One region of the Rhodococcus jostii RHA1 genome, then DNA from elsewhere that is predicted to be linked to it. Evidence: riboswitches for the same ligand, from Rfam matches in the RefSeq annotation. Region 1 holds a riboswitch; the other holds the start of a gene.

What was found. A riboswitch is a leader RNA that binds a small molecule or an ion and turns the genes downstream of it on or off. The one in region 1 is predicted to bind glycine.
Region 2: another riboswitch for glycine. It lies ahead of gcvP (aminomethyl-transferring glycine dehydrogenase); the one in region 1 lies ahead of RHA1_RS14250 (DUF5058 family protein).

What each region holds. Positions count from the first base shown of each region.
Region 1 is NC_008268.1:3,085,541-3,094,181, reverse strand. Features, by position in the region: gene lipA (lipoyl synthase) at 148-1,077, shown strand; gene lpdA (dihydrolipoyl dehydrogenase) at 1,112-2,485, shown strand; glycine riboswitch at 2,687-2,778, shown strand; glycine riboswitch at 2,782-2,882, shown strand; gene RHA1_RS14250 (DUF5058 family protein) at 3,006-3,698, shown strand; gene RHA1_RS14245 (hypothetical protein) at 3,728-4,387, shown strand; gene RHA1_RS14240 (amidohydrolase) at 4,516-5,739, shown strand; gene RHA1_RS14235 (MFS transporter) at 5,809-7,164, opposite strand; gene RHA1_RS14230 (ATP-binding protein) at 7,362-8,641, shown strand, end outside.
Region 2 is NC_008268.1:953,172-974,419, forward strand. Features, by position in the region: gene RHA1_RS04290 (saccharopine dehydrogenase family protein) at 1-667, shown strand, start outside; gene RHA1_RS04295 (sulfite exporter TauE/SafE family protein) at 930-1,895, shown strand; gene RHA1_RS04300 (malate synthase G) at 2,018-4,201, shown strand; gene RHA1_RS04305 (substrate-binding domain-containing protein) at 4,395-6,125, shown strand; gene RHA1_RS04310 (metallophosphoesterase) at 6,122-7,276, shown strand; gene gcvP (aminomethyl-transferring glycine dehydrogenase) at 7,319-10,171, opposite strand; glycine riboswitch at 10,346-10,469, opposite strand; gene RHA1_RS04320 (MerR family transcriptional regulator) at 10,539-11,159, opposite strand; gene RHA1_RS04325 (bifunctional nuclease family protein) at 11,444-11,917, opposite strand; gene ftsR (transcriptional regulator FtsR) at 12,060-12,800, opposite strand; gene garA (glycogen accumulation regulator GarA) at 12,797-13,297, opposite strand; gene gcvH (glycine cleavage system protein GcvH) at 13,618-14,022, opposite strand; gene RHA1_RS04345 (DUF881 domain-containing protein) at 14,065-14,811, opposite strand; gene RHA1_RS04350 (small basic family protein) at 14,819-15,181, opposite strand; gene RHA1_RS04355 (DUF881 domain-containing protein) at 15,214-16,077, opposite strand; gene RHA1_RS04360 (CDP-alcohol phosphatidyltransferase family protein) at 16,077-16,700, opposite strand; gene RHA1_RS04365 (SMP-30/gluconolactonase/LRE family protein) at 16,816-17,874, opposite strand; gene RHA1_RS04370 (NUDIX hydrolase) at 17,917-18,534, opposite strand; gene RHA1_RS04375 (acyl-CoA synthetase) at 18,608-20,128, opposite strand; gene RHA1_RS04380 (DUF5938 domain-containing protein) at 20,163-21,248, opposite strand, start outside.

The DNA of each region.
Region 1 (8,641 bases):
GCGATCAGAGCCCAGATGCCCGCAGCCCCAACGGTTGTCGATGTGTGCTCGCTCTCCCCGATCACCCTTCCCTGGTGCCGCGCTGTCCACCGCGCGGGCCCGACGCCGCATACCGACCGGTTTCGACCGGTCCTAGGAGTTCCCCACATGACTGCACAGCCTGACGGCCGCCGACTGCTCCGCCTCGAAGTCCGCAACGCCAAGACTCCGGTCGAACGCAAACCGTCGTGGATGAAGGTGCAGATGCGGACAGGCCCCGAATACCGGGACCTCGCCGCTCTCGTCGAACGCGAGAACCTGCACACCGTGTGCCAGGAAGCGGGATGTCCCAACATCTTCGAATGCTGGGAGGACCGTGAGGCGACGTTCCTCATCGGCGGAAGCCAGTGCACCCGGCGGTGCGACTTCTGCCAGATCGACACCGGCCGGCCCGCCGCACTCGACCGGGGAGAGCCCAGACGGGTCGCGGAGTCGGTGCAGACCATGGGCCTTCGGTACGCCACCGTCACCGGGGTTGCCCGCGACGATCTGCCGGACGGCGGCGCCTGGCTGTACGCGGAGACGGTGCGGCAGATTCACGAACTGTGCCCGGGCACCGGCGTCGAACTGCTGATCCCCGATTTCAACGCCGACGCCGCGCAACTACGCGAGGTGTTCGACACCCGTCCGGAAGTGCTTGCGCACAACGTGGAGACTGTTCCCCGGATATTCCGTCGTATCCGCCCTGCCTTCACGTACGAGCGTTCCCTCGAGGTGATCACCCGGGCCCGGGAGGACGGCCTGATCACCAAGTCGAACCTCATCCTCGGGATGGGGGAGACCGCGGACGAGGTGATTCAGGCCCTCCGGGATCTGCATACCGCCGGTTGCCAGTTGATCACGATCACCCAGTATCTGCGGCCGTCCGCCCGGCACCATCCGGTGGCGCGGTGGGCGAAACCGGACGAGTTCGTCATGCTCGACGGGATCGCCCGCGAGATCGGCTTCCTCGGCGTCCTGTCCGGTCCGCTCGTGCGCTCCTCCTATCGGGCCGGCCGCCTCCACGCGGAGGCCGTCGCCGCGACCGCAGTTCACTGAACCCCATCCTCTTCCGTTCCAGCAAGGAGTTCCCATGTCCCACCGATCAGCAGATGTCGTCATCCTCGGCGGCGGTTCCGGCGGCTACGCGGCCGCCATCCGCTCGGCCGAACTGGGCCGTTCGGTCATCCTCGTCGAGGAGAACGAACTCGGCGGCACGTGCCTGCATCAGGGATGCATTCCGACGAAGGCGCTGCTGCACTCCGCCGAGGTCGCCGACAGTGCCCGCACCGCCTCGCAGTTCGGTATCGACGTCACGTTCGACGGTGTCGACCTCGAGAAGGTCCTGAGCTACCAGAACACCATCGTCACCCGACTGCACAAAGGATTGCAGGGCCTCGTCGACTCGTACGGCATCACCGTCGTCAACGGCCGCGGACGGTTGGTCGGACCCAACGGAGTGGAGGTCGACGACGAGCTGATCACGGGCGCCGCCGTCGTCCTGGCGACGGGGTCGTCGCCGAAGACGCTGCCCGGCATCAGCATCGGCGGCCGGATCGTCACCAGCGAACAGGCGCTCGTGTTGCCGTCCGTCCCGAAGAAAGCGATCATCCTGGGCGGCGGCGTCATCGGCGTCGAATTCGCCAGTGTCTGGGCGTCGTTCGGTGCGTCGGTGACGATCGTCGAGGCGATGCCGCGGCTGGTGCCGAACGAGGACGAAACGACCTCCAAGTACCTCGAGCGGGCATTCCGTCGTCGCAAGATCGCCGCGAAGACAGGTGTGCGGGTGACGGAGGTGACGCAAGACGAGGATGCGGTGTCCGTCACCCTCGACTCCGGCGACGTGCTCGACGCCGACGTCGTGCTGGTCGCAGTGGGGCGCGGACCCAACACCGCGTCGATGGGGTACGAGGAGACCGGAGTGATGCTCGACAAGGGCTTCGTGGTGACCAGTGATCGACTGCGCACCACGGTCCCGAACGTCTTCGCGGTCGGCGACATCGTCCCCGGGCTCCAGCTGGCCCACCGCGGTTTCCAGCAGGGGATCTTCGTGGCGGAGGAGATCGCCGGGCTCCGTCCGGACGTCGTCGACGAGACCGGGATCCCGCGGGTCACCTACTCCCACCCCGAGGTCGCGTCGGTCGGGTTGACCGAGACCGCCGCCCGGGAGAAGTTCGGCGAGAACGTCGAGACCGTCACCTACGACCTCGCCGGCAACGGCAGGAGCCAGATCCTCAAGACGTCGGGAGCGGTCAAACTCGTGGTGGCGCCGACCGGGGTCGTCGTCGGCGTGCACATGGTCGGCGACCGCGTCGGGGAGCTGATCGGTGAGGCGCAGCTGCTCTACAACTTCGAGGTCGATGCCGCGCAGGCGGCGAAGTTCGTGCACGCCCACCCCACCCAGGGCGAGGCGCTCGGTGAGGCACTGATGGCAGTGGCCGGCAAGCCTCTCCACGTCCACGGCTGACCCCCATGTGAGTGGCAAAGGGTGCTGGCGCACGCTTTGCCACTCACATGGGGTGTTCGGCATGCGAACGCGCACTGGCGATTTCCGCCCAGGAGTGTGAGTTAACACGCCGGAACGGCGAAGTCATGCCTTCGTAATACGTCTGCGGAACAGTACGTCCCGAGTCAGTTCGATTCGGAACCATCACGGTGGTTTCTCCCTATGAACCTGGCTGGAGAGTTCCGGGACCGAGTCCCGGACGCCGAAGGAGCAAGTACCCACAAACTCTCAGGCACCAGGACAGTCAGGGTCGGGAACTCTGGAGAGCAGCGTGTCGGCTGTAACGGCACGTTCACCGACGGGGCACGATGACCACTCCCACGAGTGTGTCTCCAAACTCTCAGGTTACGGAACAGAGCGGGTGTCAGCCGAGGCGATCCACCGGATCACCCTCACATCGCTCGAGCGATCGGTTCGCCGGTTACTCACGCTCCCTGGGAGATCCATGAATGTGACTGCTAGTGGGACATCCACGGACATCATGGCTGTCGCCAACTCGCCTGTTCTCTGGGTGGCCGTTGCCGGCATCTTCGTCGTCATCGTCGTGCAGTCGGCGATCTACATGACCGCGGTCCGCAAGGTGGCACCCGTCGCGGACATGTCGCCGGAAGACATGAAAGTGTCGTTCCGCTCCGGCGCCGTCTCGGCGATCGGACCGTCCCTGGCGGTCTGCCTCGTGGCGATCGCCCTGCTCGCCCTCTTCGGGACGCCCGCCGTCCTGGCCCGCATCGGCCTGATCGGTTCCGCCGCGTACGACGTGTCCGCGGCCAGCATCGCCGCCGACTCCATGGGCGCGAAACTCGGTGCCGACACCTACACCCAGAATGTGTTCGTGGTCGCCTTCTTCGCGATGAGTATCGGCGGTGTGATGTGGATGCTGTCCGCGCTCGTCCTCACTCCGCTGCTCAAGCGGGGCGACGCGAAGATCCGCACCGTGAATCCGGCGTTGATGGCCGTCGTCCCGTCTGCCGCCCTGATCGGCGCGTTCGCGTCGCTGGGCTTCCAGGAACTGACGAAGTCCAGCTATCACATCGTCGCGTTCGCCGCCTCCGCGGTTGCGATGGGGATCTGCCTCTTCGTGGCCCGGACGTTCGGCAAGGGCTGGCTCCGTGAATGGGGGCTGGGCATTTCGATCCTCGCCGCCCTCACCGTTACCTACCTGGTCACTTCCTGATTCACGACTCGCACGGAAAGGACTTTTCGATGACTACCGACGAAGCCGTAACGGTGTCCACCGGTGCGCGTGCACTCGCCGAGTTCGACAAGACGACGTCCCGCTGGGGTCGGATCACGATGATCGTGGGGCTGCTTCTGTCGATCGGTGCGCCCCTGTACCTGGTGTTCTCGGGTGAGGTGGACGTCACCGGAGGCCAGTTGTGGACCGCGTTCGCCGCGGTGGCCGGGACATTCTTCATCATCTGGCTGGTCGAACCGCTGACCTATTTCCCCATCCTCGGTCCGGCCGCGATGTACCAGGCGTTCATGATCGGCAACATCGCGAACAAGCTGTTGCCTGCCGCGCTCATCGCGCAGACGAACATCGGAGCCAAACCGGGAACCAAGCGGGCCGAACTGGCTGCGGTCCTGGCGATCTGCGGCGCCGCGATGGTGCACCTCGTGTCCCTGGCCGTGTTCGTGGGGCTGCTCGGCACCTGGCTGATCAGCGTGATTCCCACCGACATCGTGACCGTCACCCGTTCCTACATCCTTCCCTCGGTCCTGGGGGCGGTCCTCGTCCAGGCGATCGTGTCGATGAAGCAGCCCCGGGCCACGGTGGTCGCGCTGCTGGTGGCCGCGGTCATCACGTTCGTGGTGGTTCCGGCGATGCCGAGCCTCGCGCTGTCGTCCACCGCCATCCGGTGATCGTGACGGCGGTCCTCGCCTGGTTCCTGCGGAACAAGAACGACCAGAGCCCGGCCGAGCTCGCGACCATCGAGTAAGAATCGATGCGCGGAGACATCTCACCTTCACATGATTCGAAAGAAGACTCCATGACCGACCTCCCGATCGCGCTCACCGACGAGCTGCGGGCGAAGATGCACGACCTCTACTACCACCTGCATGCGAACCCGGAACTGTCCATGCAGGAACACAAGACCGCGGAGTTGATCCAGAGTTCCCTCGTCGCCCTCGGGATCGACACGTTCGTCTGCGGCGGCACCGGAGTGGTCGGTGTCCTGACCAACGGCGAGGGCCCCACGGTGGCCTTCCGCGCCGATTCCGATGGGCTGCCGATCGCGGAAGACACCGGCGTCGACTACGCCAGCGCCGCCACCGGACACCTCGACGACGGCACCGAGGTGCCCGTGATGCACGGCTGCGGCCACGACACACACGTCGCCACCCTGCTCACCGTCGCCGAACTGCTCGCAGGCGCGCGCGAGGCGTGGGCCGGAACGATCGTGTTCCTCTTCCAACCGGGCGAGGAAACGGCCGCCGGAGCGAAGGCCATGGTCGAGGATGGCCTGTGGGACCGGGCACCCAAGCCGGAGATCGTCTTCGGGCAGCACGTCGGGCCGATGCTGGCCGGCACCGTGCACGTCACGAGTGGCGACGCGATGGCCATGGCCGATTCACTGAAGGTCACCGTCTACGGCCAGGGCTCACACGGCTCCCAGCCCCAGGATTCGATCGACCCGATCATCCAGGGCGTCAACATGATCAACCGCATCCAGACCATCGTGTCCCGCGAAGTTCACCCCATGAAGCCGGCGGTCGTCACGGTCGCCACGTTCCATGCGGGGCTGAAGGAGAACATCATCGCGGACCGGGCCGAGTTCACGATCAACGTGCGCACCCTCGACCCCGAGGTGCGTGAGCAAGTCAATGCCGCGCTGCGCCGCATCATCTACGCCGAGGCCGACGCGTCCGGGGCGCCGAAGCCGCTGATCGAGGAGCTGTACACGTTCCCGCGCAACTACAACGATCCCGACGCCACCGCCGAACTCGTCGCCGAGCTGCAGAAGGTGCTGGGCGAGAACAACGTCAGGCCGTCGACTCCGATGATGGGCTCGGAGGACTTCGGCCTGCTCGCCGAGGTGATCGGCGTTCCGTCGGTGTTCTGGATGTTCGGTGGCCACACCGCGGAAACCCTCGAGAGTGGAAAGCCTGTGCCGGTGAACCACTCACCGTTCTTCGCCCCCGTCGCGGAGCCCACCCTGTCCACCGGCGTCCAGGCGGCGATGACGGCGATCCTGTCGAAGGTCGGGATCTAGGCCTTCCGGGCCCGTGAGTGGTTAACGAGTCTCTACACTCGTCAACCACGCACGGGTGGCGGAGCCGCCTCAGTGAGTGGTCAGCGGCGCGTCCGCGGTGGCGTCCCCGGCGTCCACGCCGGTCTTCTCGAACCGCAGTCGCGACACGGCGAGTCCGGCGAGCACGAAGGACGCGGCCACGAGGATGTACAGCTGGGTGGGCGACCAGTCGCGGTCGAGGAGGGCGCCCGCGACGATCGGGGACGCGATGGCGCCGACGCGGCCGATGCCGATGCCCCAGCCGACGCCGGTGGCCCGGACGGCGGGCGAGTAGACCGACGGCGTGATTGCGTACAGCCCGGCGATGCAGCCGTTGGCGAAGACGCCGATCAGGGCGCCGAGCCCGAACGCGATGACGATGGACGCGGTGGCGGGGACGAAGACGACGAGCAGCACGCCCGCGATCGCCATGTAGGCGATGAGCACGCGCTTGAGGGCGAAGCGTGCGGACAGCGCCCCGAGCAGGGTGGCGCCGAAGATGCCGCCGAGGTTGAGGAGCACTCCGCCGGTGACGCCCTGGTTCGCGGACATGCCCGCCTCGACCAGCAGTTTCGGGGTCCAGCTGGTGACGAAGTAGAAGCCGAACATCGCCATGAAGAACGCGAACCACACCAGGAGTGTGCTGCGGCGGCGCTGCGGAGACAGCAGGACGCGCATCGCGAATCCGGCGTCGGCCGTGGCGGCGGCGCGCGGTGCGGGCAGTCCGTCGAGTCGCGGCTGGCCGACCCGCTGGGCGAAGGCATTGATCCGGTCGAGGGCGTTGGCCGGTCGCCGGACGAGCAGGAAGTCGATGGATTCGGGGAGCCGGGCGTAGACGACGGGGATGATGGCCGCCGTGCACAGCCCGCCGAACAGGAACACCGAGCGCCAGCCGAGCGAGTTCTGCAGCACGACGGCGATGATTCCGCCGAGGGTGGCGCCGACGGCGTAACCGGTGGAGTTGAGACTCACCGCGAGCCCGCGCCAGCGGTTCGACGCGTACTCACTGGCGATGACGTTGCTGCTGGCGAGGATTCCGCCGATGCCGACGCCGGTGAGGGCGCGGAGCAGGCCGAGTTGCAACGCGCTCTGGCTGACCGCCGACAGCAGCATGCCCGTCGACGCGAGTGCCAGGCACAGCAGGATCATGGCGCGGCGGCCGATGGTGTCGGCCCACGGCGCCAGGAACAGCGAACCCGCGGCCATCCCGAACAGTCCGGCGCTGAGCAGGAGGCCGACGACCGAGCCGGACAGATCCCACTCCTGCGACACCGACTGGGCGGTGAACGCCATGACGAGGACGTCGAAGCCGTCGAGCACGTTGAGTAGACCGCAGATGGCGATGGCGCCCCATTGGTAGCGCGTCATCGGACTGCTGTCGATGCGTTCGCGTAGGTCGAATTGCATGCGCGGGACCTGCTCTTCCTCGGAGGTGGGCTGTGATGTGGCTCACGACTCACCTACCGTGGCGGACGGGTCACTCGAATCCAACTTCGCTTCCGAATGTCGGAAGACGAGAAGTGGCGGTTGCACGCGGTACTGGGCCATGATTTCCCTGTTGACAACGGACATGTCCGGGCGACCGGCAGTGGGCGGAAGGGTCCATGGATGTGACTGGCTCGGGTTTCGGTAATTCCTGGTCGGCGGATCGGTTGTTCGCCGGGCCGGGCGAGACACGGGAGCGGCTACGCCGCATCGATTGGGCGGCCACACCGCTGGGGCCGGTCGAGACCTGGTCTGTCGAGTTGCGGGCGGCAATACGCACCGTGCTGCCCTCCGAGGTCCCGATGTTGCTCTGGTGGGGTCCTGAGCTCGTGCAGATCTTCAACGACGCGTACACCCGGGTCCTCGGCGCCAAGTACCCCGCCGCGATCGGCGAACCCGGGGCCCAGTGTTGGGCGGAGATCTGGGACGAGGTGGGACCGCTCGCCGAGCAGGTGATGTCGGGCGGCGCGGCGACCTACACGGAGAATCAGCCGCTGTACCTGCTGCGGCACGGGTACCTCGAGGAGACGTACTGGACGTTCTCCTACAGTCCGGTACAGGACGAGGACGGGAAGGTCGCCGGTGTCTTCGTCGCGACGACCGACGTGACCGCGACCGTGCTCGGGGAGCGGCGATTGGAGACGCTGCGGCAACTGGGCACGGTATCCACCGCGGGCGGCGACGACCCGCTCGTCGATGCCTGCCGTGCGGTCGTGCGCGTGCTCGGCGCCAGCGGACAAGACGTTCCGCTGGCCGCGATATACCTCCGTCGGGAGGTCGCCGGTGGCTCGGGCGACGACGCCGCCGACGACCTGGTGCTCGTCGGTGCCGCCGGGGTGGACGACGACGGCGAGTTCAGGCCCGCCCGAATTCCGGCGACCGACGTCACCAGCCGCCGCGTCCAGGCGCCCGGCGAATCGTTCGAGCCCGCCGGGTCGAAGGCGGTGACGGAGGTGCGGCTGTGCCCGTTGATCGTGACGGGTCACGCGGAGCCGGTGGGTGTGCTCGTGCTCGGGATCAGTCCGTATCGCGCGTTCGACGACGCGTATCGGGGTTTCGCCGAGTTGGTCACGGCGAAGGTGTCGACGCTGATCTCGGACGCTCTGGCCTACGAGTTCGAACGGGACCGCGCCGCCGCGCTGGCGGAACTCGACGCGGCGAAGACGCGGTTCTTCCAGAACGTCAGTCACGAGTTCCGTACCCCGTTGACCTTGCTGCTGGGCCCCCTCGAGACTCTGCGTGAGCGGACCGGGGACGAGTTGCCCGCAGATCAGCGTGACGCGATCGCGGCCGCCTACCGGGCAGCGGTCCGGCTGCAGCAGCTCGTCGACGACCTCCTCGATCTGTCCAAGGCGGAAGCCGGCCAGCTGCTGCCCCGCCCGGAGCCGACCGATGTCGG
Region 2 (21,248 bases), 2.1 Mb from region 1:
GGACGTATCGAAGAAGGATCCGGCGCTACGCCGTCTCGCGGCTTCGCCGTACTCCATGAGCCCCGACCGCTCGAAGGAACCGGACCTCGGCAAGCAATCCGACATGAGCGTGGTCAAGGGCGAGGACATCGCGCCCGGTCTGAAGGGGTGGAAGGCACCCTTCTTCATGGGCCCCTACAACACGCGCGTCGTGCGCCGCAGCAACGCGCTCCGCGACTGGGCCTACGGCCGGAAGTTCAAATACCGGGAGGTCATGAATGTCGGGAGCTCCCCGATCACACCGGTGATCGCGGGTGCGGTGGCCGCGGGCCTCGGCGGGATGATCGTCGGAATGGCCCTCCCGCCCACCCGGTACGTCCTCGACCGCGTTCTGCCCTCACCGGGCGACGGTCCCAGCGAGGAGGCGCAACGCAAGGGCCACTTCACCATGGACGTGTACACGACCACCAGCACGGGCGCGCGCTATACGTCGCGGGTGAAGGCGAAGGGCGACCCCGGATACAGCGCCACCGCGGTGATGCTCGGCGAATCCGCGTTGAGCCTCGCCCTCGGCGGCGATGCACTACCGGACGCCACCGGTGTCCTCACCCCCGCGACGGCACTGGGCGACGTCCTGGTGACACGGCTGCGCGACGCGGGCTTCGAGATCTCTGCACGCAAACTGTGAGCGGTTGGGCGCGTGTGAAGATGACACGCGCCCACCCCTCCCGCTAATGTCGACCCTTGTGCGCGGACAGCCGCGCACGCGACGAGAGACACGGGAGTCCGAGTGAACGGCACGAGCGCGCAGGCAGGCCCCGCGGCCTCGCTCGCCCTCATGCCCTTCTGGCCCTCCCGCCGAGGCCATGCCTTCGACCAGGGATGTTGCTGACCAGCCTGCTCGCTGGTCTTTGCTGCCCTGACGGTTCGCTCTCTCGGTCGGAGTCTCGATGTTCAAACTCTTGATTTTCACGCTGGTCGGCGTGGGTGCCCAGCTGGTCGACGGCGCTCTCGGCATGGCCTTCGGCGTGACTGCGACCACCCTGCTCGTGTTCAGCGGCGTCGGACCGGCACACGCCAGCGCAGCAGTGCATTTCGCCGAGGTCGGCACCACACTCGCCTCCGGCGCGTCGCACTGGCGGTTCCGCAACATCGACTGGTCCCTCGTCCTGCGCCTCGGCGTCCCCGGCGCCGCCGGCGCGTTCCTCGGTGCGACGGTGCTGTCCCAGTTGTCGACGGCCGCCGCCGTTCCCGTGACGTCGACGATCCTGCTGGCGATCGGTATCTACGTCCTCCTCCGCTTCTCCATCCGTCCTCCCGCCGTCAACGACGCCCGGACGTCGCCGCACACGGCGAAGTTCCTGTCACCGCTCGGACTGTTCGGTGGATTCATCGACGCGAGCGGCGGCGGCGGCTGGGGGCCGATCACCACCAGCACGCTGCTCTCGCGCGGCAAGACCGCACCGCGCACCGTCATCGGTTCGGTCAGCGCGTCGGAGTTCCTGGTGTCCGCCGCGGCCAGCATCGGTTTCATCTTCGGTCTCGGCAGCGACTTCTTCGACAACATCCCCATCATCGCGGGGCTGGCCCTCGGCGGCATCATCGCCGCCCCGCTCGCCGCGTGGCTCGTCAGCCGGGTGCCCGCGACCCTTCTGGGTACCGGTGTCGGCGGCATCATCATCATCACCAACGCGCAGAAGCTGTTCAAGACGTTCGAGGTGACCGGCGTCGCCGCGACCCTGGGGTACCTCGCTCTCGTCGCGGTGTGGGCCGGACTGCTGGTCGTCGCCTGGCGCCGCTCGCGTCTCAGCGCGGCAGAGGCCGCGGGCGATCTGCACCGGATCGACTCCGAGAACGACACGCCGATCGAGTCGGAAGCCCCGTCGCTGGAGCCGTCCACCGGCGAGAAGGCCTGACCTCACCTCCCACCCTCCCCTCCGCAGGACATCTGCCACACCGCATCCTTACCAGCGGGTAACATTGGTTGCGGTTCGTGGCACCCGTCCGGTGCTCCAAGTGCGGAACAGTGAGGCATTTCATGACTGAGCGTGTTGAGGTCGGCGGTCTGCAGGTCGCGAAGGTGCTCTACGACTTCGTGAACGAGGAGGCGCTGCCCGGGACCGGGGTGGACGCCGACGGGTTCTGGTCGGGTGCGGCCACGGTGATCGACGAGCTGGCGCCGAAGAACAAGGCCCTGCTGTCCACCCGCGACGACCTGCAGGCCCGGATCGACGGCTGGCACCGCGACCGGGCCGGGACCGCGATCGACCCGGCCGAGTACAAGGCGTTCCTGACCGAGATCGGGTACCTGGTGCCCGAACCGGCCCCCTTCGAGGTGTCCACGGCGAACGTGGACACCGAGATCACCGCCACCGCCGGCCCGCAGCTGGTGGTCCCGGTCCTCAACGCCCGCTTCGCCCTGAACGCCTCCAACGCCCGGTGGGGGTCGCTGTACGACGCCCTGTACGGCACCAACGCCATCCCCGACGACGGCGGCGCGGAGGCGGGCGCCACCTACAACAAGGTCCGCGGCGACCGGGTCATCGCCTGGGCCCGCACCTTCCTCGACACCGCCGCCCCCCTCGCGCAGGGGTCGCACGCCGACGCCGCCCGCTACACCGTCGACGGCACCGCGCTGACCGTGCAGCTCGCCGACGGCACCGTCACCGGGCTGGCGGAGCCGGGTAAGTTCGTCGGCTACCTCGGCGACCCGGCCGCCCCGACCAGTGTGCTGCTGCGCAATCACGGGTTGCACGCGGAAATCCAGATCGACCCCACCTCCCCGATCGGGTCCACCGACACCGCCGGGGTCAAGGACGTGGTGCTCGAGTCCGCGGTCACCACCATCATGGACTTCGAGGACTCCGTCGCCGCCGTCGACGCCGACGACAAGGTGATCGGCTACCGCAACTGGCTGGGCCTCAACCGCGGCGACCTGACCGAGGAGATGACCAAGGGCGGCACCGCGTTCACCCGCCGCCTCAACCCGGACCGCACCTACACCGCCCCGGACGGGTCCGAGCTCACCCTGCACGGGCGGTCGCTGCTGTTCGTCCGCAACGTCGGGCACCTGATGACCACCCCGGCGATCCTGCACGGCGACGGCACCGAAATCCCCGAGGGCATCCTCGACGCCCTGATCACCTCCCTGTGCGCCGTCCACGGACTCAGCACGGGCGAGGCGACGGGGCCGTTGGTCAACTCCCGCACCGGGTCGATCTACATCGTCAAACCCAAGCAGCACGGCCCCGACGAGGTCGCGTTCACCACCGAACTGTTCGGCCGCGTCGAGCAGGTCCTCGGGCTGCCCGCCAACACCCTCAAGGTCGGCATCATGGACGAGGAACGCCGCACCACCGTCAACCTCGCCGCCTGCATCAACGAAGCCCGGGAGCGGGTGGTGTTCATCAACACCGGGTTCCTCGACCGCACCGGCGACGAGATCCACACCTCGATGGAGGCCGGGCCGATGATCCGCAAGGCCGAGATGAAGAAGCAGACCTGGATCACCGCCTACGAGGACTGGAACGTCGACACCGGACTCGCCTGCGGGCTGCAGGGGCGGGCGCAGATCGGCAAGGGCATGTGGGCGATGACCGAGCTGATGGCCGAGATGCTCGACCAGAAGATCGGCCACCCCAAGGCCGGCGCGAACACCGCATGGGTGCCGTCCCCGACCGGGGCCACCCTGCACGCCACCCACTACCACCAGGTCGACGTCGTCGCCGTCCAAAACCAGCTGAAGGGCACCCGGCGGGCCACCCTCGACGAGATCCTCACCATCCCCCTCGCCCCCAGCACCGACTGGTCCGACGCCGAGAAACAGGAAGAACTCGACAACAACTGCCAGTCCATCCTCGGCTACGTGGTCCGCTGGATCGACGCCGGCGTCGGCTGCTCCAAGGTCCCCGACATCCACGACGTCGCCCTGATGGAAGACCGCGCCACCCTCCGCATCTCCTCCCAGCTGCTGGCGAACTGGATCCGGCACGGCGTGGTCACCGCCGACCAGGTCGTGCAGTCACTGCAACGGATGGCCCCGATCGTGGACCGGCAGAACCAGAACGACCCCACCTACCGGCCCCTGGCCCCGGACTTCGACACCAACATCGCCTTCCAGGCCGCGAAGGAACTCATCCTCGACGGCACCACCCAACCCTCCGGCTACACCGAACCGATCCTGCACCGCCGCCGCCGCGAATACAAAGCAGCCAACGCCTGACCGGTAGTTTCCCCACGTGAGTGGCGAAGCGTCCCGCGGGACGCTTCGCCACTCACGTGTCAGGCCGGGGTGATCCTGCGCATCACTACACTGCGAGGGTCAACGTCGAACTCGTCGGACAGGGGCTGGATAGCACGTGGGGCAGCATCGCGGCGAATCGCGCGCCAGGGGTATCAGCAGGGGGCCTTTGATCGTGCTCGGTCTCGTCGTCGTGATCGCGGCGGGTGTGGTGGGCTGGTTCCAGTTGCGTGACCGGATTACCGATCAGGGCGTGGCTGCCGCGGGCGCCTGCGTCGAAGGCGAATCCGTGCTCGCGGTCGCGGCGGATCCGGACATCGCACCCCAGCTCCAGACTCTCGCCGACCATTTCACGGAGACTGCTCCGGTGATCCGCGATCAGTGCGTGTCGGTGACGGTCACTGCCGTCGCGTCCGACACCGTGCGCGACGCCTTGTCCGCGGGGCCGGACGGCCCGTGGGACGCAGCGGCACTCGGGCCTCGCCCCGCTCTGTGGATTCCGTCGAGCTCGCATTCCGTCAAGCAGCTGTCGGCGACCGGCGTCATCAGCGGCGAAGCGCGTCCCGTGGCGACCAGTCCCGTCGTGCTCGCGGTCCGGACGGCGTTCGCGAACGCGCCGGGCACACCGGCGATCGACTGGAAGGACTTGCCGTCGCTGCAGACCGGCCGCGACTCCCTCGCGACTCTCGGCCTGCCGGGCTGGGGCAGCCTGGGCATGGCGCTCCCCGTCGGCCCCGGCGCCGAGAGCACGGAGACGGCAGTCGAAGCGGTCGCAGCCGCGGTCACGGGAAGCCCCACGGGTCCGGTGACGGAGGAGCAGGCTCGTTCCGCTCCCGTCACGTCGGCACTCACCGGTCTGGCGCTCGGCTACGAGGCGTCGTCGGGGACGAAGCCCGCGACGACGCGGGAGGCGCTCACCGCGCTGGCCGAGCAGGGCGATCCTGCCACCTCCGGCATCCACGCGGTTGCGGCCACCGAACAGCAGGTCTACCAGGCCCTGCGCGACGCACCCGGAGCAGACATCACCGCATCGATGCCGAAAGGCCCGACACCCGTGGCAGATCACCCGGCGGCCGTCCTCGCGGGCCCGTCCGTCGACGAGACGCAGAGCCGCGCCGCCGCACAGTTCGCGGAGTTCGTCCGTCGACCCGAACAGGCGCAGGACTTGGCCGACGCCGGGTTCCGGGTCGAGGGACTGGCCCGGCCCGACGACACCGCGCTGGCCTTTCCCGGTTTCGAATCCACCCTCGTTCCCGCGGACGCGGCCGCTGCGGCCGAGCTGATGCAGGTGATCCGGAATCCGATCACCCCCCGCACCTCCACCGTCCTGCTCGACGTTTCCAGCTCGATGGGAGAGCGCGAGGGGACGGCGACGCGCCTGGCGAACACGACGGCAGCGCTCGCAGCCCACGTGGACCGTTCTCCGGACTCGTCGAACCTCGGGCTGTGGGAGTACAGCACGACGCTCGACGGGTCGCGGCCGTACACGACCGTGGTCGCGACCGGCCCCCTATCGGCGGGCGGTTTCACGGAGGGCACCCGCAGGCAGGCACTCGACGCCCGGCTCGCCGAGGCGACACCCGCTACCGGGTCCTCGACGTACACGTCGCTCGAAGCGGCGTACAAGAGCGCGGTCGACGGATACTCGCCGGGCCGGACCAACTCGGTGCTGCTCGTCACCGACGGCGCCAACGACGACTCCGTTGCGCGCGCGGATCTGCTGTCCGCTATCGCGGCGGCCTCGAGCACGTCGAAGCCGGTGCGCATCGACGTCGTGACGATCGGCGAGAACTCCGACCTCAACACGTTGCAGGCGTTGGCCGATCGCACCGGCGGGTCGCTGGAGAAGGTCGCGTCCTCGGACGGCGCGGCACTGCCGACCGCGATCAGTAAGCTGCTGTCGTGACGAGGCTCCTGGTCTTCGCGGTCTTCCTCGCACTCGTCACGTGGTGGCTCCATCGGCGACTCGTGCGGGCCACCGGGCTGGGCCGGCCCTGGTCGGTGGCCGTCGACGTGACCCTCGTGGTCCTGTGGGTTCTCGCGGTCATCGGCGTCGGCAGCGGCGAAGCCTTCGATCCGGGATGGGCGCGTCCCCCGGGGTGGGTGGGCTGGGTGTGGCTCGGCGCGATGTTCTATCTGGTGCTCGGGCTTCTCCTGGTCGCGTTGGTGTCGCTGCTGACGCGGCTGTTCGGCCGCCTGCGCGGCACCGGGAACGACGAACAGGTCGATCTGTCGCGACGGCGAAGCCTGCGCATCGCCACCACCGTCGTCGTGGTGGGTGCCGTCGGCGCCGCCGGTTACGGGGTGTCGGAGGCCGCGCGGCCTCGGATCGTGCGGGTTCGGGTGCCGCTGAAGCGTCTGCCCGCCGAGTTCGACGGTGTGCGTGTGGCGCTCGTGTCCGACCTTCACGTCGGCCCGGCGCGAGGAGTGGATTTCACCCGGCGGGTCGTCGACCTGGTGAACGCGGAGCAGCCGGATCTCGTCGCGATCGCGGGCGATCTGGTCGACGGGACCGTCGCCAAGGTGTCGCCCGATCTGCAACCGCTCGGCGACCTCGAGGCCCCGCTCGGAGTGTTCGGTGTCAGCGGCAATCACGAGTTCTACGCCGACGACGGTGGCCGGTGGCTGGACGTGTGGGACCGGCTGGGCATCCGGACGCTACGCAACGAGCGCGCGACGATCACCCGGGGCGGCGCCACCCTCGACATCGCGGGCATCCACGACTATTCCTCGCCGACCCCGTACGAACCCGATCTTCCGGCCGCGCTCGCCGGACGCGACCCGTCGACGTTCGTCGTGCTGCTCGCGCACGAACCGCGGCAGGCACTCGAAGCGTCCGACCTCGGTGTCGACCTGCAACTGTCGGGGCACACGCACGGTGGGCAGATGTGGCCGCTGCGTTATCTGGTGCCGCTGCAGCAGCCGTCGGTGACGGGACTGGACCGCATCGGGAACACCGTCCTCTACACGACCCGCGGTGTGGGCACGTGGGGTCCGCCCGTGCGGGTGGGCGCCCCACCGGAGATCACGATCCTGGAGCTGGTGCGCGAGGACTGAGCGAGCGATGCCCGCCCCGCGTGAGCGGGACGGGCATCTGTGTCAGGCGCCTTCGAATGCGGAGATCGGCGGGCAGGAGCACACGAGGTTGCGGTCGCCGTGTGCACCGTCGATGCGCCGCACCGCCGGCCACACCTTCGGCCGTGCCTTGCCCCGGGGGAACACCGCCGTCTCACGGGTGTAGGGGTGGTTCCACTCCGCGACGAGGCAACCGGACGTGTGCGGGGCACCGCGCAGCGGGTTGTCGTCCACCGGCCACTCCCCCGCGCCCACGCGGTCGATCTCGGCGCGGATCGCGATCATCGCCTCGCAGAAGGCGTCGATCTCTTCGAGGTTCTCGCTCTCGGTGGGCTCCACCATGAGGGTGCCCGCCACCGGGAAGCTCATCGTCGGTGCGTGGAATCCGTAGTCGGCGAGGCGCTTTGCGACGTCGTCGACGGTCACACCGGTGTCCTTGGTGATCGGCCGGAGGTCGAGGATGCACTCGTGGGCCACCATTCCGCCCTCGCCGGTGTAGAGGACGGGGAAGTACTCGTCCAGGCGGCGCGCGATGTAGTTGGCCGAGGCGATGGCGGTCAGGCTTGCGCGGCGCAGCCCGACGGCGCCCATCATCCGGATGTACGCCCACGTGATCGGGAGGATCGACGCACTGCCGTAGGGGGCCGCGGAGATCGGTCCGGCCGTGCCGAGTTCCGGTGCGAGCGGATGCCCGGGCAGGAACGGCGTGAGGTGGGACCGCACACCGATCGGACCGACGCCGGGGCCACCGCCACCGTGCGGGATGCAGAACGTCTTGTGCAGGTTGAGGTGGCTCACGTCGCCGCCGAACCGGCCGGGACGGGCCAGGCCGACAAGGGCGTTGAGGTTGGCGCCGTCGACGTACACCTGGCCGCCGGCGTCGTGGACGGCGGCGCAGATGTCGGCGATCTCGTGCTCGTACACACCGTGTGTGGACGGGTAGGTGATCATGATCGCCGCGAGGCGCTCGGCATGGTCGGCGATCTTCGCGCGCAGATCGTCCAGGTCCACGTCACCGTTGGGGCGGCACGCCACGACCTCGACGCGCATCCCGGCCATGACCGCGGATGCGGCGTTGGTGCCGTGGGCGCTCGACGGGATGAGGCAGGTGTCGCGGTGGTCGTCTCCGCGGCTGAGGTGGTAGTTGCGGATCGCGAGCAGCCCCGCGTACTCGCCCTGGCTACCGGCATTCGGCTGCAGGCTGACTGCGTCGTAGCCGGTGACGGCCACGAGCCAGTTCTCGAGGTCCTTGATGATGCGGAGAATTCCCGGTGTGTCCCCGGTCGGCGCGAACGGGTGCAGTCCGGCGAACGCGGGCCAGGTGATCGCTTCCATCTCGGCGGTGGCATTGAGCTTCATCGTGCAGGAACCGAGTGGGATCATGCTTCGGTCGAGTGCGATGTCCTTGTCGGACAACGCCCGCAGGTAGCGCAGCATCGCCGTCTCGGTGCGATACCGGGTGAAGGCCTCGTGCTGCAGGTAGTCGGATCCGCGGAGCTGCGCGTCGGGGACGGACGTGCCCACCTCCTCGGTCACGGCGCCTTCGCCGCCGAACGCCGCCAGAACCTGGGTGACGTCGTCGGCGGTGGTGGCCTCGTCGCACGCGATGGCGACGTGATCGGCGTCGACGAGCCGCAGGTTGATGCCGGCGTCCTTCGCCTTCGCCACCACGTCCGCGGCTCGGCCGTCCACTCGAACGAGGATCGTGTCGAAGTAGTGTTCGTGGACGACGACGGCCCCGGTCTTGCGGAGCGCGGCGGCCAGCGAGTGCGCCGTGTTCGCCACGCGCAGGGCGATCGCCTTCAAGCCCTCGGCGCCGTGGTAGCTGGCGTACATGGCCGCCAGAATCGCCAGCAACACCTGAGCGGTGCAGATGTTCGACGTCGCCTTCTCGCGGCGAATGTGCTGCTCGCGGGTCTGCAGCGCCAGCCGGTACGCCTTGTCGCCGTCGGCGTCGACGGAGACGCCCACCAGACGGCCGGGGAGTTGACGTGCGTGCTTGGTGTGCACGGCGAGGTAGCCGGCGTGCGGGCCACCGAAGCCCATGGGGACACCGAACCGCTGGGTGGTGCCGAAGCAGGCGTCGGCCCCGATCTCGCCGGGCGGGGTGAGGAGGGTGAGTGCCAGCAGATCCGCCCCGACCGCGACCAGTGCGCCGCGCTCGTGGGCGGCGGCGATCACGTCGGTGTAGTCGACGATACGGCCGGACCCGCCGGGCATCTGGGCGAGGACGCCGAAGAAGTCACCGTCCGGAAGGCCGACGGACAGGTCGGCCACGACGATCTCGATGCCGAGCGGCTCGGCCCGGGTCTCGACGACGGCCAGCGTCTGCGGGAACAGGTCGGCGTCGACGACGAACCGCGGGGACTTGCTCTTGCTCGCCCGGCGCAACAGCGTCATCGCCTCGGCGGCGGCGGTGGCCTCATCGAGCATCGACGAGTTGGCGACCTCCATGCCGGTCAGGTCGGCGACCATCGTCTGGAAGTTGAGGAGCGCTTCGAGCCGGCCCTGGCTGATCTCGGGCTGGTACGGCGTGTAGGCCGTGTACCAGGCCGGGTTCTCGATGATGTTCCGGATCAGGACCGGCGGGGTGAGGGTGTCGTAGTAGCCGAGACCGATCATGGACGTCGCCACGGTGTTCTGCGCGGCGAGTGTGGACAGTTCGGCGAGCGCTTCGTGCTCGGACACCGGCGCGGGCAGTGCGTCGAGGCCGTCGGCGATGCCGGCCGTGACCCCGTCCAGGATGACGGCGGGGACGGCCTTCGACGCGAGGTCGTCGAGCGAATCGGCTCCGACCAGTTCGAGAATGTGCGCGAGTTCCGCAGCGTTCGGGCCGACATGACGATCGGCGAATGTACGGCTTCCAGCGTCGATCACGACAACTCCCAAGCAGTTCGCAGGATCAGGACACGCCCCGCGTAGCGGAACGTCCCTCCCCCTCTGTCGCCTGCTCGAGTCGAGCGCCTGAGAGATTCGGTACCGTCGTTCGCGGTTGAAGACGGCCCTTTCCCCGTGGGCGGGTGGGTGCTCCCACCGCTTTCCAGAGACGTCGGAGCCCGCACGGTCCTGTCTGCCTGAGAGATTGACGGGGAGGTGTTGCTCCTTCGGCGCCCGAACTCCTGCACACACGATGTTTCTGTGCTTGCAGTGCCCGGAACTCTCCCGCACGGCGTCGACGCACCGCCAGTCTATGTCACGGCTACGGATGGCGGCGCAGGCAGCGCCGCGCTCCGATGGAGGCGGGCTAGCCCGTCTTGCGGCTCGCGCGGTTCTTGCGCCGCGACGCCAGTTCGTCCTCGGGGCTCTGCTCGCTCGCGCCGCCATCGGCGCGCTCGGCCGGGAAATCGGCGATGGTGCCGGTCAGTTCGCGCATCGCACCGCTCACCGCGATACCGAAGACGCCCTGCCCGCCCTGGAGCAGATCGACGACCTCTTCGGGGGACGTGCACTCGTAGACCGTGGTCCCGTCCGAGAATAGTGTGATCTTCGCCAAGTCCCGCACTCCGCGCTTACGGAGGTGGTCGACGGCCACGCGGATGTTCTGCAAGGATATTCCGGTGTCGAGCAGACGCTTGACGATCTTGAGGACGAGGATGTCTTTGAACGAGTACAGCCGTTGGCTGCCCGAACCTGCTGCGCCACGAATGGACGGCACGACGAGCGAAGTGCGAGCCCAGTAATCGAGCTGGCGGTAGGTGATTCCCGCGATCTGGCAGGCGATGGGGACGCGGTATCCGACGAGGTCGTCGGGCACGGAATCGTCCGGGAAGAGGCCCGGTTGGATCTCCTCGGAGCTGAATTCGGACTCGGCAACGTTGTCGCCGGGCGCAAGATTCAGCGCATTCTCCTGCGGCCGATCTCCCACTGACTACTCCCTCTCGCATGTTGCACTGAACCCGACGATCAGTGCGCCTGTGACGCGCGTCGCCAGTGCCCGCGGCACAGCCACAGCACATCGAGCGGCGCAAGCGCCACCAGTGACATCGAGCAAGCCCGTACCCTGAACCTACTCAGCGTACGCCCGATAGAATCTGCAGGGCAGAAAATCACTGCACTGAACGCTATGACTCCGAAGAGACGGGGTCAACGCAACGCGCCGGAGGAACCTCAACCGTTACTCCGCGCCCGAGGCTTTTCCGAGGGTGCAACCTAGCCGTCGGTGGCCTTGAAATCGTCCGGCGACACGGACTCGAGGAATTCCTTGAACTTCTCGACCTCGTCCTCGCGCTCGTCGGGCATGACCAGACCGGCCTCCGTGAGCACCGATTCCTCGGCGAAGATCGGCACCCCGATCCGCAGTGCGATGGCGATGGAGTCGGACGGGCGGGCCGAGACGCGGGTGTTCTGGTCGAACACGAGGTCGGCATAGAACGTGCCCTCGCGCAGGTCGACGATGCGAACTTCCTTCAAGGTGCGACCGAAGGCTTCGATCAGGTTCTTGATGAGATCGTGGGTCAGCGGACGCGCCGGCTCGACGCCCTGCTGTTCGAGTGCGATCGCGGTGGCCTCGGTCTGGCCGATCCAGATGGGCAGGTACCGCTCGCCGTCGGTTTCACGCAACAGCAGAACAGGTTGACTTTGGGGTTGCTCGACACGAACTCCGATCACGTGCATTTCGCTCATCGCGTCTGCCTCCACCCTGCAATGGTCCGTCCGCGGCACACAATGCCGTACCAGGATTCTATTCGATTCGTGTCTGCTCTTCGACCGTACAGCCGTTCGAGCGCAGCGTCGTTGGGAAGTGGGGACGGTCGGCGAGTTCACCTCACCGATCGAGCGCACCCCGGACTGCCGACTTCACCAGGCAGGTGTGCAACGTCAGAGACAAGGCGGCCAGTTCGCGCACCATCTCCTCGGCGCGATCACGTGCGCCGGCGTCGCGGCCCTTGGCGACGGGCCCGGCGATCTGCGCGACCAGCCCGGCCTCGCGGTCGGCCGCCAGCTTGAACGCCCTCAGGTGCCGCACTTCGAGTCCGAACTCGGACATCGCCCTCGCGGTGCGCGCCAGTGTCACCGCGTCTTCGTCGAAGAACCCTGCCGGCCCGGGAACGACCAGGCCTCCGCGGGTCAGTTCGCCGAGGAACTTGTCGTCGATCCCCGCCCGGGCGATCAGATCGTCGCGGCTGATCCGCACCTCGCGGTCGGTGAGGAACTCCTCCGGGGACACCTCGCCCGGGGCCACCGTGAGCGTGCGCGGCCGGCGCGGCGAAGAATCGCCTGCGCCGACCGTGGCCACACCTCTGTCGATGGCCTCGAGCTGCTCCTTGATGACCTTCAGCGGCAGATACTGATCCCGCTGCGCAGTGAGGACATAGCGCAGACGTTCACAGTCGGCGATCGAGAATCGCCGATACCCCGACGGAGTGCGCTGGGGGCTGATGAGACCCTCGGCTTCGAGGAATCGGATCTTCGAGATCGTCACATCAGGAAAATCGGGGCGGAGTCGATCCAGCACGGAGCCGATCGACATCCCCGATTGCGCCTGCTGCTGCCGCACCGCGGTCATTGGCTACCCGCACCAGCTGACGTCTCACCGATCTGCGAGCCACCGGCAGTGGTCCGGGGTCCGGTCAGAAAGACCAGTCGGAACTTGCCGATCTGGACCTCGTCACCGTTCGCCAGGACGGCCGAGTCGACCGGTTCCCGGTTGACGTAGGTGCCGTTGAGGCTGCCGACGTCGACCACCTGGAACTCGTCGTCCTCCTGACGGAACTCCGCATGACGACGGCTGACGGTCACGTCGTCGAGGAAGATGTCGCTGTCGGGATGCCGTCCCGCGGACGTCGTCGGCTGGTCGAGCAGGAAGCGCGACCCTGCGTTCGGTCCACGCTTGACGACGAGCAGAGCAGAGCCCGCGGGCAGTCCCTCCACACCCGACACCGGAGCTTCCGGAGCCTGGGTTGCCGAGGAGTTGTCGAGCTCATTGAGAAAGTCCGCGCGGAAGACCGACGTGGTTTCCGCCGGCGTCTCCCCATAGACCGCGTCGTTGCCGTTCTCGCTCACCGTTTCTCCTCCTAGTTCGATCATCCAGCAAGATTCGCTGGACTACGCAATGCCACTCGGTACTACATAATTCGGTTCCCGTGCACATTAACTTCTGTGCAAACTCCCACGATCACATTCAAACTACGGACCTGCGCCCCGACACGGCACATGCGTTCAACATCGACCGTACCCTGCGCACGCCGGTGCGTGTAGTGAGACAGGCCGCCAGCACATTACGAACCGGTATTCCGACAGCGGATTTTTCCGGCAACCCGGTTTTCCGGGCTGTCGGCACCTTCCGAACTTATCCGATTACCGCTTCGCGTGTTCTCGGGAAATTATCCTGCCGTGATGTCTGCATAGCCGGCGGCGTCCAGCATTTCGGCCAGTGCCGCGTCGAGGGTCGCCTCGTCGTCGACACCGAGGTCCACCAGCCACCCCTGCCCGTAGGGCGCGGAGTTCACAAGTTCCGGGTTGCCGTCCAGATCGGCATTGGCGGCAACGACTTTCGCCGTCAGCGGGGCGAAGATGTCGGAGACGCTCTTGGTGGATTCCACCTCGCCGAACGATTCGCCCGCCGTCACGGCCTCGTCGACCGCCGGAAGCTGGACGAACACGACGTCGCCGAGCTGGGACTGCGCGAAATCGGTGATGCCGACGCGTACCGTCGTGGGCCCCGTCCGCTCGACCCACTCGTGTTCGGCGGTGTACCGACGATCGGCGGGGATTTCGAGCTCACTCACAGTGGCTTCCTTTCGATGGCAATCCGCGGGCGGATGCGAAGATCAATTTCCGGGCTGAGCGTATTGGCGAGGTTTCGCCTCCCGCAAGGCGGAGATCGTGACCTGCTGCGATTGTTCGATCGTCAGCTGTCCGCCGCTGCGCGCGACCGTGTCGACCACCCCGCCGGGAATGTTCAGGGCCGCCGCCAGAGTCGGCGGATCACCGATGGCGACCACCCCGTAGGGGGCGTTCACCTTCCGGCCGTCCACCGACACGCCGCCGGCCGAACCGGACACCCAGGAGTCGACGCCGATCCGGATGGGCGGGCCGTCCGCACCCTGGATCTGGACGGCTTCGGCACCGGCGGCACGCAATTCCTGCACGAGGTCGAGCAGGACCTCGGAGCCGACTCCCTTGTTGGGGTCGGTGATGCGCATCGTCACCCCGGGGCCGGTGGCCGGTGCGCTGCCGACCTGGATCGACAGCGCCGTCAACCGGGCCTGCGCCTCGTCGAGTGCCGCCCCGGAACTGCCGCTCTGTTGCAACGTTGCCAAGGTCTGTTCCAGCGATGCGATCTCCTGCCGCAGGGCCGCCTCCCGCTGGTTCAGCGTGTCCAGGACGACCAGGAGATCGGCCGGGCTCGCCGAGTCGAGGGTGTCGCCGGACCCGGTGTTCTTCACCTGCGTGACGATCGCGATTCCCAGCCCACCGAGCAGGAGCGCGGCCAGCAGCGCGAAGACGACGTGCGATCGCTGCGACGTCGCCGGTTCGTTCCCGTGCAGTTCGTGTCTGCCCTCGTGTCCGCTCACGCCGCGATCACGCCCCGAACAGACGTCGCCGGAGCGCGGCCGCGTTGCCGAAGATGCGGATTCCGAGCACGACGACGATCGCGGTGGACAGCTGGGTTCCCACACCGAGTTGGTCACCGAGCCACACGATCAGGGCGGCCACCAGGACGTTGAACACGAACGAGACGACGAACACCTTCGAGTCGAAGATCTCGTCGAGGTACGCGCGCAGTCCGCCGAACACCGCGTCGAGCGCGGCGACGACGGCGATGGGCAGGTAGGGCTGCACGGCGTCGGGCACTTGCGGGCTGAACACCACTCCCAGCACGATGCCCACGATCAGGGCGAGCACCCCGTAGATCGCGGATCCGCCCTTCAGTGCTGCCTTCATTCGTGTGACGCCTCCATTCGACTCCGCCGTTGTCATCGTGTTCCCACTTCCCTGGCTGCCCGCACTTCCCGCGCCGGGGCGGCCGGCAAGTGGAGATCGTCGGCCTCCGCCACCGCGAAGCCGATGCCGTACAACTGCGCCACGCTGGACATCCGCAGATAGGCGTCGCTCACCACGAATCCGGTCTGCATCGGCCCCTGCGGGCCGATCGCCGAGACCACGTACGGCGAGAACACCGGCTGATTGTCCACGAGCATCGCGCCACCCGCCTGGCGGATCGTCACCGACGGGCCGATCCGCACGTCGCCGACCGCGATGGCCTCGGCGCCGCTCGCCCACAGCGAATTGACCACCGACTGGAGGTCGCGGTCGAGCACCACGGCCTTCCCCCCGACACTGCGCTGGGACGAGTCGGACAGGTTGGGCTTGGCCGCGGGGTCCGTCAACGTCACGGTCAGGCCGGGACCGTGCACGGCCTCGACTCCGGCGTCCCCCTCGAGGCCGCGAAGCTCGTCGAGCAGTGCCGCACCTCGGGCGTCACCGGCCAGCGCGGTGGCGCGCGCGTCGTCGGTCTGTGTCGACAGCGTGTCCCGGGTTGCGGCGAGGGCGCCCGCCCGATCCTGGGCGTCCTGCACCTTGCTCAGCAGTTCGGTCCGCACCTGCTCGGTGCCGGGGATGCGTTCGGTGGCCTGCCGGTAGGCGACCGACAGCACCAGCCCGACGAGCAGCGCGCCGATCGCGATCCACACCTGCTGACCGACCCGCGTCTGTCGTGAATGTCCCTGCTCACGATCGTCGGCCGCACCCTCGTACCCGGGGTCCAGGTGGTCGTTCATCAGGGACCGCAGCAGGGACGGCACCGGATTCCTGCGAATGCCGGAATCTGTCCGTTTCATCACTGGACCTCGCGTTCCTCGCCGCCCGGTCCTCGCACGGGAACGGTGCGCGCGACGGTCAGCGCGTTCACGGTGTAGAGCAGCCCGGTCCACACGTAGAGCACCGTGCCCCAGATCAGGAGCGCGGCGCCGAGCGGCTGCGCCACGGTCGCGATGCTCCAGTCGCCGTGCGCCGCGAGGGTCATCGGCAGCGCGAACATCAGCAGGAACGTGGCACCCTTGCCGAGGTACATCACGTCGGGGGGAGGGAGACCGCGCCGTCGGTAGATGACCAGCGTGAGCGCGAGAACGGCGTCGCGGCCGATCAGGATCGCCGCCACCCACCACGGGATGAATCCGCGCAGGACGAACGTCACCAGCGTCGTGACGACGTAGAGGCGATCGACGAAGGGGTCGAGCAGCGCACCCAGCTTCGACGACTGGTCGAGGATCCGCGCCAGCTTGCCGTCGAGCCAGTCGGTGAAGCCGCTGATCATGAGGATCGCGAGTGCCCACCCGTCGGAGTGGGTGACGAGCAGCAGGTACACGAACAGCGGCACGCCGAGGAGTCGAACCACGCTCAGGAGGTTCGGGACGGTCACGATCCGGTCCGACCGCGCAGTGTCCCGGTCCACCGAATTCACCAAAATCTCCCCAGCGTCGAGTGCGGACCTGTTTTCGGGCGCTCGTCGCACCGCTCTCGCCACTCTTCCACAACCGGGATGGTGTTCAGTCGATCCTCTCGTCCGTCCGGCCGTGTCACTCGCCCCGCGCAACGTCCGGTCGTGGTGGGGCCGGTACGCGTGCGACGGCGTCCGCGGTCAGACTTCCCAGGTACAGCCACCCGTCGTGCTCCCGCACACCTGTGACGGGGGAATAGCTGCCCTTGCCTCCGCGCAGGCTGTGCACGATCTCGCCGCGGTGATCGAGGGCGATCACCCAGCCGGCGTGCTCCGGATTCGGTTGCACGGCCTCCGGCAGGTTCGCCGCGACGATCCGCAGCGTCGGGTACGGCGCGAGCAGGTCGAGCAACCGCATCCGCGGGCTGTAGAGCGCCACCCAGAACAGGCCGTCCCGTGTCTGGGACGTCATGTTGTCCGGTATGCCGGGCAGATTCGCGGCCCACACCGACGCCGCACCCTGCGACGGGCCGGTCAGGTCGACGCGGGAGATCTGGTACGAGCCGGTCTCGGCGACGAGAACGAACGACTCGTCCGAGGCCAGTCCCACGCCGTTGGCGAACTGCAGCCCCTCGGCCAGGAGGTCGGTCTCCCCCGTCCGCGGGTCCAGACGCAGCAGGCGGCCGGTCCCGCGGTGCTCGAGAAGGTCGTAGCGGTGGTCGGCGATCGTGAAGTGCGCCGAGGAGTCGGTGAAGTACACGATGCCGTCCCTGCCGACCGCCGAGTTGTTGCACGCCACGAGCGGGCGCCCGGCCGCGGCGTCGGCGAGCACGTCGACGCGTCCCTGGTCGTCGACTCGCAGCACACCGCGCTCGGCGTCGCAGATCAGGAACCGGCCGTCGTCGAGTATCTCGACCCCGAGAGGCCGCCCGTGGGTGTTCGCGAGTTCGGTGGCGTGTCCGTGGCCGTCGAACCGCCAGATCCGGCCGTCGTTGCCTCCGGTGACCACCCGGCCGTCGTGATCGACGGCGACGTCCTCCGGGCCTTCTCCGGCGGGGAGCGTCCAGCGGTGCGCGTCGTCGAGCATCCCGTTCGGCGCGAGCACTCCCGTCGGTGGTGGTGGCGGCGGGGCGTGCCAGACGGTGGGGTCGACACCGGTGCGGTCGAGCTTGCGGGCGAGAGACTCGAAGAAGGTCACGAACTGTGAGATTAGTCGCGTCCCCCGCTGGACGTGGTTCCGCTAACGCCAGGCGAAGACCGGCTGGTCGAAACCGTCGATCCGCGTGTGCCTGCCGTGCAGTGCGACCTCCCGGAACTGGAACACGACCGCGCCGGTGGGGGCGTGCACGAGGTGACGGCGGAACGGCCATTGGATCACCGGTTTCGACGATTCGGGGATCTCGACGAACCGCGGCTCCGCGTCGATCTCGGGAACGCCCACCGAGAACACTTCCGCCACTTCCTCGCGATTGGGGACGAGCGACGTGATCGACTGGTCCGACCACACGACGAACGGGGTGATGACGTACCCGGAGCGGGTGACGTAGTCGTCGAGCCTGCCGAGCACCGCGGACGGCTCCACGTCGAGGCCGAGTTCCTCGTGCAGCTCGCGCCGGGCGGCGTCCTCGCCGGTCTCCCCCGGATCCACTCCGCCGCCGGGCAACGCGAACTGTCCCGGATGCGCGCGCATCTTGCTCGGGCGCATGGTCAGCGGAACGGCCTGACCGCCGGCGCCGTCGTTCATCACGGCGATCACTACCGCCGCGGACCGCCGATTCGTCGGGTCCACGATCCGTGGTTCGAAGCGTGCCAGCGCGTCGGCGAGCCGTTCCCTGCTCAGTGCGTGCCCATTCACCATCACCCGACAGTATCGCCAGTCGCGGCGAAACCCACGCTTCGATCCCCCCGCGTTTCGAACCCCGCGCCGGCCGTCAGCCGAGCAGTTGCTGCCTGATCTCGTTCTTGAGGACCTTCCCCAGTTTGGAACGCGGCAGATCGGGCCAGACCAGGATTTCCTTCGGGGTCTTCACGCTGCCGATGCGCGCTTTCACGAACGCCGTGAGTGCGTCGGCCTCGATCGGTGTTCCGGCTCGGGACTGGACGACGGCGACGACACGTTCACCCCATTTCTCGTCGGGGAGCCCGATCACCCCGCAGTCCTGGATTCCGGGGTACGCCATGAGCGCCTGTTCCACTTCGACGGAATAGACGTTGAATCCGCCGGTGATGATCATGTCCTTGGCCCGGTCGACGATGTACAGGAAGTTGTCGTCGTCGAGGTACCCGATGTCGCCCGTGTGATGCCAGCCGTGCGCCGACGCCTCCTGCGTCGCAACGGGATTCTTGTAGTACCCCGTCATGACGAGCGAGCTGCGCACGACCACTTCGCCTCGCTCACCGGAAGGCAGCAGCGTCCCCTGCCCGTCCATGATGGCGACGGTGACCAGCGGGGAGGGCCTGCCTGCGGAGCTCAGCCGGGCGGTCGCCACCGAGCCGTCGGCGTGGAAATGGTCTTTCGGCGCCATCGTCGCGATCATCATCGGCGCCTCGCTCTGCCCGAACAGCTGGGCCATCACCGGCCCGATCCGGGTCAGCGCTTCTTCGAGCCGGGTCGGCGAGATCGGCGCCGCGCCGTACCAGAAGCATTGCAGCGAACTCAGGTCCGTCGTCGCCAGGTCTGCGTGGTCCAGCAGCATGTAGATCAGGGTCGGCGGAAGGAAGGTGTGGGTGACGCGGTCCCGGTCGATGTGCGCGAGGAACTGCCCCAGGTCGGGCGTGGGCATGATGACCACCTGTCCGCCGAGGGCGAGGATCGGGAAACACAGGACACCGGCCGCGTGCGTCAACGGCGCGAGGGCGAGGTAGACCGGCCTGCCGTCGAACGGGTAGCTCATCAGGGTCAGCGCAGACATCGTCTCGATGTTCCGGCCGGTGAGCATCACACCCTTCGGCCTCCCCGTCGTGCCGCCGGTGCCGACGATCAGCGCGAGATCGTCGACCGGCTCGACGTCGAGACGTTCGGTACCCAGCCAGTCGTCGAACGGGTGGGCGTACTCCTCATCGCCGTCGAGACATACGAGCGTCGTCAGCAGCGGCAACTGCCGACGGATCCGATCGACCAAGGGCGCGAACGCCTTCTGGAAGATCAGGCAGCGACAGTCGAAGAGGGCGAGCAGGTCCCGATTCTCCGCCGCCTCGTTCCGCGGGTTGATCGGGCACCACACCGCCCCCGCCCGGCTGATCCCGAAGACGCAGGAGAACGCAGTCGGATCGTTGCCGGACAGGACGGCCACCTTGTCGCCCGCGGCGATCCCCGACCGTGCCAGCGCGGCCGCGACGCGCCGGCTCAGGTCCTGGACATCGGCGTACGACAGCGTCCGGTCGCCCATCGTCAGGCACGGCGACGACGGACCGAGCGAGGCACCCTTGTCGAGGTAGTCGGTCAAGCGCATGGTGTGGTCCTCCTCGAAGTCGCGGCCGGGACGATCAGCTCTGCACGGTGAGAACCGGCTCCATCACGAGGCCGAAGCTCCGCAGGATTCCCAGGAGTTCGCGATGCCCGAACGCCTGGCACGCCGACGCGAGACCCGTCCGCTTCGGAGGCTGCTGCAACAGGGAGTACGCGGCGTACGCCTGCAGGAGACCCGTCTGCTTGTAGTTGCAGTTGCCGTGGATGACACAGTGCGCCCGCCCCAGCGGCCCCGACGCGTACACGGAGTCGAGCGATGTGTTGACCCGTGGGTTCTCCCGCGGCGGCATTCCCGCCTGCACGGAGCCGGCGATCTCCGCGAGCGCCGCGTCCTGCTCGTCCGCGGGAAGGGTCTTGATCTGTTCCTCGACCATCTTCTGCGTCGCGACGACACCCTCCATCACGGAACGGTCGAACACGCCGCCTGCCGCTTTCACGTTCGCCACCCGCGGATCGTCCTTGAACCACACGGGATGGCTGGTGCCGCCCCACGGCAGCGCGAGGGCCATCTGGTGCTGTCCCGGCACCACGACCTCGAACGTGGTACCGGGATCCCACTTCTCGTACCGGTTCTGTTCCAGGTAGTACCAGTCGGCTTTGAGGATCGTGAAGATCGTCTGCGTGGACGCGTAGGTGGGAAAACCCTTCCACAACACCAGGATGTCGAGAGTGTCCAATCCGGGCGTCTCCAGCGCGATGTTCGCGGCGATCTCGCCGGTGGTGTACATCTGCGCGACACCGGGTGACAGCAGCAGCCCTTTCTCCGCGAACTTCTCGCCGAACTTCGCCTGCACGTCCAGAACCCAGTCCTGTTCACCGGTCGTGTCGGTGTAGTGACAGCCCGCGGCGAGAGCCGCCTCGACGACGATGGCGCCGTGCTTGATGAACGGGCCGACCATGTTGCTGACAACCCTTGCGCCGCTGAACAATTCCGTCAGCGCCGGGACGGTGTGCTCGACCTCGACCACCTCGTGGTCGACGGTGTCCAGGCCGGGAATCCGGTCGAGCACTTCCTGGATCCGCTTCTTGTCCCGCCCCGCGGCGATGAACGGAATGTTGAACTCGCGCAGGTATTCACACACGAGGCGCCCGGTGTAACCGGA